DNA from 2 places in the Clostridium novyi NT genome. Region 1 is predicted to be linked to the other one. Evidence: riboswitches for the same ligand, from Rfam matches in the RefSeq annotation. Region 1 holds a riboswitch; the other holds the start of a gene.
What was found. Region 1 has a riboswitch for S-adenosylmethionine ahead of metK (methionine adenosyltransferase). Riboswitches for the same ligand answer to the same signal wherever they lie in the genome.
Positions count from the first base shown of each region.

Region 2: linked by a shared signal. The riboswitch ahead of NT01CX_RS08605 (methionine ABC transporter ATP-binding protein) and the one ahead of metK (methionine adenosyltransferase) in region 1 are both predicted to bind S-adenosylmethionine.

Region 1 covers NC_008593.1:2,202,844-2,207,843, reverse strand. Annotated here, with positions in the region: gene NT01CX_RS10245 (rod shape-determining protein) at 1-88, shown strand, start outside; gene yyaC (spore protease YyaC) at 145-687, opposite strand; gene NT01CX_RS10235 (tRNA 2-thiocytidine(32) synthetase TtcA) at 792-1,511, opposite strand; tRNA gene NT01CX_RS10230 (tRNA-Thr) at 1,764-1,839, shown strand; tRNA gene NT01CX_RS10225 (tRNA-Tyr) at 1,844-1,928, shown strand; tRNA gene NT01CX_RS10220 (tRNA-Val) at 1,938-2,013, shown strand; tRNA gene NT01CX_RS10215 (tRNA-Tyr) at 2,054-2,138, shown strand; SAM riboswitch class I at 2,304-2,408, shown strand; gene metK (methionine adenosyltransferase) at 2,479-3,654, shown strand; gene NT01CX_RS10205 (SF1B family DNA helicase RecD2) at 3,775-5,000, shown strand, end outside.
Region 2 covers NC_008593.1:1,836,862-1,841,861, reverse strand. Annotated here, with positions in the region: gene NT01CX_RS08615 (methionyl aminopeptidase) at 62-928, shown strand; gene NT01CX_RS08610 (aspartate kinase) at 1,128-2,444, shown strand; SAM riboswitch class I at 2,541-2,648, shown strand; gene NT01CX_RS08605 (methionine ABC transporter ATP-binding protein) at 2,721-3,677, shown strand; gene NT01CX_RS08600 (methionine ABC transporter permease) at 3,677-4,315, shown strand; gene NT01CX_RS08595 (MetQ/NlpA family ABC transporter substrate-binding protein) at 4,353-5,000, shown strand, end outside.

The sequences.
Region 1 (5,000 bases):
AGTGGCACTTGGTACTGGAAATGTACTAAAGTTCTTAGATAAAATAGATGCATCTTATAAAGGAAGAGATATAAACTTAATAGATTAATCTATACTTAATATAAAACGCCCTATAATTTTATTATAGGGCGTTTTATATTCCACTCAATCATTATATCTATTTTTTAGCTGATAAAGATAATATGCATGTATTAAAGAATGTACAATAACTTTTGACATATTAACAATAAGATCTAATCTTATATTTCTATTGGTAAATAGTTCATTAGAATCGCTAGAATCTACAATACCTATTATGGAGGTTTTACCTACGTTAGGAAGTGATTTTCCAACACCTTTTCCAGGGTGAATAGGGGATGTTCTAGCTTGAATTTCTCCTATATTTTTTTCGTTACCTAAACAAGCATCTATGCCTATTATATTGCAATTTGGATATAAATGTTTTATTTCTTTTAATTTTTTATCTATGTTTAAAGCATGTATTGGATTAGAAATTGTTCCGTACACTTTTAGAGGAAAGTTTTTAAGAGTTAACATAGTACCTACTAAAGGTCCTAGACAATCCCCTATACATCTATCTGTACCAATACATACAATAATAGTATCTTCGTTAATGTAATCTTTAAAAAAATAGGCTATTTCATAATAAGATAAATTATCATCATAGTGAACTCGAACTTTATTCAAAAGCCACACCTCCTTGATAATTTATATGTAAGGCTTTTAAACATTATGAAAGTCAAAAAGAAAAAGGTTGAATTTGTATCAACCTTTTATTGTAAAAGAAAAATTTATTTAATTTTTTTATGCCATATATTAAGTTGCTCTATATTTGAAAGTGAATTAAGAAGATTATTTTTTAATCCTGGTATATCTTTTTCAAGAGAATATGTAAGATCCTTCATATATTCTCTTTTAGTAAACCCATTTGCAGGACAAGGGTTTTCAACTATAGGTATATTAGAGTTCTTAATAAATGTTTTTATGTTTTGTTCATCAATGTAAATCATAGGTCTTATTATATGAAGATCTGTACGGCTTAAATATGTGTCAGGTGAAAATGTATTTATACGACCTTCATAGAACATGGACATAAGTAAAGTTTCAATAGCGTCATTTTTATGATGTCCTAAAGCTACTTTATTACAGCCAAGTTTTTTAGCATGATCATTTAGAGAACCTCTTCTTAAATTTGCACATAAAGAGCAAGGGTTAGATTCTTTTCTTATATCAAAAACTATTTCCTTGATTTTAGTTTTAAATAAATAATATGGAACATTTAATTCTTTACAAATTCTTATCATTTCAGAAAAGTCTGCCCCAGCACCTGGATCTAAAGTGATTGCTATTAGCTCAAAAGGTTCTGGAGAAAATCTTTTGTATGCGTTAAGTAAATATAATAAAGTTATGCTATCCTTACCACCGGATAAACCTACAGCTATTTTGTCACCAGCTTGAATTAAATCAAAATCGACTACAGCTCTACGTAGTCTGCTTAATAATTTTTGCATATGTATCCTCCAAATTAAATGAAATTATGAACCTTATTATAATATAGTAAACTACACAAATAAAGAGGGGAAAATATGAATATTTAAAATCAAATACATGAGTAAAAATGAGAATAATGGTGAAAAATGAATAAAATAAAAGAAAATCTGTTTAAATAGATAAAAATGACGTTTGAAATAAATTAAATATCAATGTATACTAATATTCGTTGGCGCGGGGAAGTGTCAACGAGAAAACAAAAGATAAAGTAAGCTGGCATGGCTCAACTGGTAGAGCAACTGACTTGTAATCAGTAGGTTCCGGGTTCAAGTCCTGGTGCCAGCACCAACAAGGAGGAATTCCCGAGTGGCCAAAGGGGGCAGACTGTAAATCTGTTGCGTTTCGCTTCGATGGTTCGAATCCATCTTCCTCCACCATTTATAAATGGGCGCATAGCTCAGCTGGGAGAGCATCTGCCTTACAAGCAGGGGGTCACAGGTTCGAGCCCTGTTGTGCCCACCATTTATAAAACAGTTGGCATAGATATTTCAAAACTAAATATGGAGGAATTCCCGAGTGGCCAAAGGGGGCAGACTGTAAATCTGTTGCGTTTCGCTTCGATGGTTCGAATCCATCTTCCTCCACCATCTAAGAGACATTAATATGTCTCTTATTTTATTTTGCATTAAAATATATATTATAAATTTGTATTAGTTTGTTATTATAACTTACAAATAACAGTATACTATTATTGACATAGTAATGTGTATATGTTAATATTAAATTCGAAAATTCAATATTGGATAAGTAACATCTTATCAAGAGAGGTGGAGGGAATGGCCCTATGAAGCCCGGCAACCAGTATATAAATAAATACTAAGGTGCTAATTCCTGCAGTATAATCTGCAAGATAAGAATTTAAAGTGATTAAACAACCTCTTCTTTTAAATTCTAAGAAGAGGTTTTATTTTTGGGAGGTATATATAAATGAGAAGATTATTTACTTCGGAGTCCGTTACAGAAGGACATCCAGATAAAATGTGCGACCAAATTTCTGATGCTATATTAGATGCTATATTAAAAAATGACCCAAATGGAAGAGTTGCTTGTGAAACAGCAGTAACTACAGGAATGGTTATGGTTATGGGAGAAATATCAACTAATTGTTATGTTGATATTCCTAAAGTTGTAAGAGAAGTTATTTCAGATATCGGATATACAAGAGCAAAATATGGCTTTGATGCAGAAACTTGTTCTGTATTAACATCTATAGATGAACAATCACAAGATATAGCTATGGGTGTTGATGAAGCTTTAGAATCAAGACAAGGACAAAAAGACGATGTAGAAGCAATTGGTGCTGGAGACCAAGGTATAATGTTTGGTTTTGCTACAAACGAAACAAAAGAATATATGCCACTACCAATTAACATGGCTCATAAACTTTCAAGAAAATTAGCTGAAGTTAGAAAGAATGGTACATTAGCATATTTAAGACCAGATGGTAAAACTCAAGTTACAGTTGAATACGAAGATAACAAACCAGTTAGAATAGATGCAGTAGTTGTATCTACACAACATGATCCAGAAGTTACTCAAGAACAAATTCAAAAGGATATTATGGAACATGTAATAAAGACTGTTGTACCTAATGAATGGTTAGATGACGAAACAAAATATTACATTAACCCAACAGGAAGATTTGTAATAGGTGGACCTCATGGAGATACAGGTCTTACAGGAAGAAAAATAATAGTTGATACATACGGCGGATCAGGAAGACACGGCGGTGGTGCTTTCTCTGGAAAAGACCCAACAAAGGTTGATAGATCAGCAGCTTATGCAGCAAGATGGGTTGCTAAAAACTTAGTTGCAGCAGGTGTTGCAGATAAGATCGAAATAGGTCTTGCTTATGCTATAGGAGTTGCTCGTCCAGTATCACTTTTAGTAAATACTTTTGGTACAGAAAAAATTGAAGATAGCAAAATAGTAGATATCGTAAATAAAGTTTTCGATTTAAGACCAGGAGCAATTATTAGAGATTTAGAATTAAAGAGACCAATATACAGGCAAACAGCTGCATACGGTCACTTTGGTAGAACTGATGTAGAACTTCCATGGGAACAATTAAATAAAGTTGACGAAATAAAAAAATACATCTAATTATATAAATGATTATAGAAAGACCAATGCCGAGTAGGTATTGGTCTTTTATTAGTTGAGAATAATATAGCTATATCTTATAATTAATTTAAATGAATTAAGTTTAGGAGAGGGTTTGCTATGACTGAGTTAAATGGAACTGTAGAAGGTATAGTATTTAAAAATGAAGAAAATGGTTATGTAGTAGCTCATGTAAAATCTAATAAAAAGAGAATAACTATAACAGGGTGTATACCATATGTAATGGAAGGTCAAAATCTAAAATTACAGGGTCAGTGGGTTAATCATCCTCACTTTGGACAGCAATTTAAAGTTACATCTTGCGAAGAAATAGTTCCAAATTCTTTAGAAGGAATAGAAAAATACTTATCTTCAGGTATTATATCAGGAATAGGACCTGTAACTGCGAAAAAAATAGTAGAACATTTTGGAGAAAAAACACTAGATGTATTAGATGAAGATATTGAAAAACTTAAAGAGATTGATGGGATAGGTACAAAAAAGATTGAAACCATAGCTAAATCATACTCAAAACAAAGAGAAGTAAGAAACATAATGGTGTTTTTACAGACTTATGGAGTAACAGCAAAGCAGTGTGTAAAGATACATAAAAAATATGGTCATGATTCTATTGCAGTTGTGAAACAAAATCCTTATACACTAACGGAAGATATATCAGGAATAGGATTTAAGACAGCAGATAAAATAGCCAGAAGCTTAGGGATTGAATCCAATTCACCTTTTAGAATTCAATGTGGTATAAAGTACATAGTAAATCAATTTTGTGGTATGGGAAATACATGTATGCCATTAGAAAAGTTATTAAAGCAATCAGTAGATGTGCTTGGGGTTAATGAAGAAGAAATTATGAATAACATTCAAGAGACAGTATTAAATGGAAAATTAAAAATTGAGACTATAAATAATGAAGAATATGTATTTACAATGCCTTATTATTACTGTGAATTGTCTGTTACAAGTAAAATATTGACTTTAAGCACAAGTGATTATGGAAAGTTAAATATAGATGTAGATGATAAAATACAAGAGTTCGAAAAAGATAATAATATAAGCTTTGCGCCTACTCAAATACAAGCTATAAAGGGTGCATTTGAAGGTGGAATTGAGATAATAACAGGGGGACCTGGTACGGGAAAAACCACTATAATAAAATGTATTACAGAGATATTTGAAAATGCCTCTATGACTGTATTTATGGCAGCTCCAACAGGAAGAGCAGCTAAAAGAATGAGTGAAGCTACAGGAAGAGAATCTAAAACAATACATAGATTATTAGAACTTGGATTTAGTGATGATGATAATATGGAATTTCTAAAAACAGAAGA
Region 2 (5,000 bases), 370 kb from region 1:
AATATGAATAAAGTGATATAATTATATTAAAACAAATTAAAATATTATAGAAGGTGAATAAATGACTAAATTATCAAGAAATGATAAGTGCTGGTGCGGAAGTGGAAAAAAATACAAAAACTGTCATCTGTCTATGGATGAAAAATTAAGTGATTTAGAACTTAAAGGACTTATAGCCCCTCCAAGAAACCTTATAAAAACTCAAGAACAAATAGAAGGTATTAGAAAGAGTTGTCAGGTTACTAAAAAGGTTTTAGATATGGTAGCAGAAAGAATAAAAGAAGGTGTAACTACAGATGAAATCAATACATGGGTTCATGAGTATACACTAGAACTTGGAGCAGAACCAGCTCCACTTAACTATATGGGATATCCTAAAAGTGTGTGTATATCAATAAATGAAGTAGTATGCCATGGTATACCTAGTGACAGACCTTTAAAAAATGGAGATATAGTAAATGTAGATGTAACTAGTAGATTAAATGGTTATTATGGAGATGCTAGTAGAATGTTTATAATTGGTGATGCATCAAGTGAAGCCGTAAAACTAGTTGAAACTGCTAAAGAATGTTTAGATATAGGAATTAAACAGGTTAAACCATATTCTTGTACTGGAGATATTGGATATGCAATTGAAAAGTTAGCTAAGGAAAGAGGATATTCAGTAGTTCGTGAATTTGGTGGTCATGGTGTTGGAGTGGATTTCCATGAAGAACCTTTTATAGATCACTGCGGTATGAAGGATACTGGAATGGTATTAGTTCCAGGAATGACATTTACAATTGAACCTATGATAAATGAGGGAACTTGGAAATGTAAAGTTTTAGAGGATGAATGGACAGCTGTTACAGAAGATGGCAAATTAACAGCGCAATGGGAACATACTATTTTAGTAACAGAAGATGGTGTAGAAATATTAACTGAATAATTTCTAAAAATTAAAAGTCAATAATTAAAGTTTTTAAACAAACTGTAATATTAATATAAAGTATTAATATTACAGTTTTTTCTTCGAAATATTGTATTTTTATGATAATTTACAAAAAAATATTGAAAAAATCTCAATTTGTGATAAGATATTATGAATATATGCTATTAATGAATAAATTAAATTGGGGTGTTAAAATATGAATGATATTATAGTAGCTAAGTTTGGGGGCAGTTCATTAGCCAGTGCAGAACAATTTAGAAAGGTTAAGAAAATTGTTATGGAGGATAGTAACAGAAAGTATGTAGTTCCTTCAGCACCTGGAAAAAGAGATGACAATGATTATAAAATAACAGATCTTTTATATTTATGTCATGCTCACGTTGAGAATAGAATTTCTTTTGATGATGTCTTTAAAATTATTGAAGAAAGATATAAAGAAATAGTAAAGGAGTTAGGCTTATCAATAGATATAAATTTTCACTTAGTAAATATGAAAAAGATAATCTCACAAGGGGTAAGTGTTGATTATACAGTAAGTAGAGGCGAATATTTAAATGGTATAATACTTGCTAATTTTTTAGGGTATGAATTTGTAGATGCAGCTGAAATCATTGCATTTGATAAATATGGATGTTTTGATTCTGATAAAACTAAGGAATTAATTTCAAACAATTTAAAGAATATTGAAAGAGCTGTTATACCAGGATTTTATGGGGCTATGCCAAATGGAGATATAAAAACTTTTTCAAGAGGTGGATCAGACATTACAGGAGCTATAGTAGCAAAGGATGTTAAAGCTAAGTTATATGAAAACTGGACTGATGTTTCAGGATTTTTAATGGCAGATCCAAGAGTTGTGGATAATCCTAAGCCTATTGAAAAAATTACATATAAAGAGCTTAGAGAACTTGCGTATATGGGAGCATCCGTATTGCATGAAGAAGCTATATTCCCAGCTAAAGAAGGAAATATACCTATAAACATAAAAAATACAAATAGACCACAAGACAAGGGAACTTTAATAGTAAATGAAGTAAACTATAAAAATGGTGGAGGAAGAATTACTGGTATTGCAGGCAGAAAAGATTTTACAACAATTGTTATACAAAAAACTTATATGAATGCTGAAATTGGATTTGGTAGAAGATTACTTTCTGCATTGGAAACATATGGTATTTCTTTTGAACATATGCCATCTGGAATAGATACAATATCTATTGTAATAGATGATGCACAACTTGATAATAAGTTAGATAAGTTACTAGAAGAAATAAAAAGACAATGCAATCCAGATTCTATACATGTAATACCTAACATGGCCCTAATCGCCACAGTTGGAATGGGCATGGCAAAAGCAGTAGGTACATCTGAAAAAATATTCTCAGCTCTTGCTAAAAGTCATGTAAATATAGGAATGATAGACCAAGGTTCTAGTGAAATAAATATTATAATTGGTGTAGATGCAAAAGATTTTGAAACAGCTATAAAGTCTATTTATGAGGCATTTGAATAATTTATAGATATTTTTAAAAATTAAGGCTATTGACAAAAGAGGCATAAAATATTATAATAAATAACAGTTTAAAGAGAAAATTAAAAAAATTAATAAGTCTTATCAAGAGAGGTGGAGGGACTGGCCCTATGAAACCCGGCAACCAGTATACATTTTTAGTGTACAATGGTGCTAAATCCTGCAGTGTAAACTGAAAGATGAGGATAAGTAGGAAATTTATATGACCTAAGGATATCCTTAGGTCTTTATTTTTTAAATAAATTAGGGGGTGTTCAAATGATAGAAATAAAAAGTTTGGAGAAATATTTTGGAGATATTAAAGTTTTAGATGATATAAATCTTCATATACAACAGGGAGAAATATATGGAATAGTGGGTTACAGTGGGGCTGGAAAATCTACACTTCTAAGATGTATAAATGGTCTTGAAATATATAATTTTGGAAATGTTATAGTGGATGAAAAAGAAGTAAAAAGCTTAAATGAAAAAGAACTTAGGGAGTTTAGAAAAAATATAGGAATGGTATTTCAAAACTTTAGCTTATTAAGCAGAAAAAATGTTTGGAAGAATGTAGCCCTTCCTATGGAAACTTGGGGATATAAAAAAGAAGATATAAATAAAAGAGTAAAAGAACTTTTAGAATTAGTTGGACTTTATGATAAAGCTAATAGTATGCCAAAGGAATTAAGTGGTGGACAAAAACAAAGGGTTGCCATTGCAAGAGCATTAACTTTGAATCCTAAAATTCTCCTTTGTGATGAGGCTACATCAGCATTAGATCCTAAAACAACAAAGTCTATATTAGAGCTTCTAAAAGAAATAAATAAAAAACTTGGGATTACTATTGTAATAGTAACTCACCAAATGGAAGTTATAAAGGAAGTTTGTACTAAGGTTGCAGTAATGGAAAAAGGAAAATTAGTACAATCAGGGGATGTGGATAAGCTATTCTTAAACCCAACAAAGCAAATGAAAAAGCTTTTAGGAGAGGAAGAAGTACTTCCGGAGGAAGGAATAAATATAAAGATATTTTTTCCAAAAGAATTAAGTCAAAACTCAATAATTACATCCATGGCAAGAGAACTTCAAATGGATTTTTCAATTGTTTGGGGAAAACTTGAAAAGTTTAATAAAGGAGTTTTAGGAAGCTTGGTTATAAATATTAAAGAAGAACAAAGAGATCAGGTGTTTAATTACCTTGGAAATCAAGACATTCATTGGGAGGTGTTATAATGTCAGATATATTATTACCAGCACTTTTAGAAACATTATATATGGTTTTAATATCTACGGCTTTAGCTATAGTAGTAGGATTTATACCAGCAATTATCATGATTATTACATATAAAGATGGACTTAAACCTAATGAAGCTGTATACAAAGTTTTAGATGTTATTGTAAATGTATTAAGGTCTTTTCCTTTTATAATTTTAATGATAGTGTTGATACCTTTAACTAGATTTATAGTTGGAAAATCAACAGGAACAACAGCAGCTATTGTGCCACTAACTATAGGATGTGCGCCATTTGTAACAAGAATTATAGAGTCATCACTTAAAGAAGTAGACAAGGGAGTTGTTGAAGCTGCAAAGTCTTTTGGAGCTAGTACATTTCAAATAGTATTTAAAGTAATGTTAAAAGAAGCGTTACCATCAATTGTATCTGGAATGACATTAACACTTATAAGTATGGTTGGTTTCTCTGCTATGGCAGGTGTAATTGGCGCAGGTGGACTTGGTGCTGTAGCTATGAACTATGGATATTATGCTTTTAAAAATGATGTTTTGATAGTTACAGTAATAGTTTTAATAGTTTTAGTTCAAGCGCTACAAAGTATAGGAACATTTATATATAAGAGAGTAACAAAATAAATTTAATATATAAACAATATTTAGGGGGTAAATAAATATGAAAAGAAGAATATTATCAGTATTACTTGCAAGTACAGTAATTTTAGGGGCAGTTTCATTAGTTGGTTGTGGAGATAAAAAATCAGCTGAGAATAATGGCAAAAAGACTACAATAGTTGTAGGGGCATCTCCAAAGCCACATAAAGAAATATTAGAAAAGGTAAAACCTATTTTAGAGAAAAAGGGATATAAATTAGAAATCAAAGAATTTACAGACTATGTAATACCAAATACTGCTCTTGAAGAAGGGGAAATAGATGCAAACTTCTATCAACATCTTCCTTATTTAGAACAATTCAATAAGGAAAAGGGAACTCATTTAACATCTGTAGCAAAAATACATTTAGAGCCTATGGGTATCTATTCTAAGAAAGTGAAGGATGTTAAAGAAATAAAAAATGGTGCTACAATTTCAGTTCCCAATGATCCAACTAATGAATCAAGAGCTTTAAGATTATTAGAAAAACAAGGATTATTAAAGTTTAAAGAAGGAGAACTTATTACTAAACTTGATATTACTGAAAATCCTAAAAACATAAAGATACAAGAAATAGAAGCAGCACAACTTCCAAGAACATTATCTGATGTAGATGCATCTGTAATAAATACTAACTATGCATTACCAGGTGGATTAGATCCTCTAAAG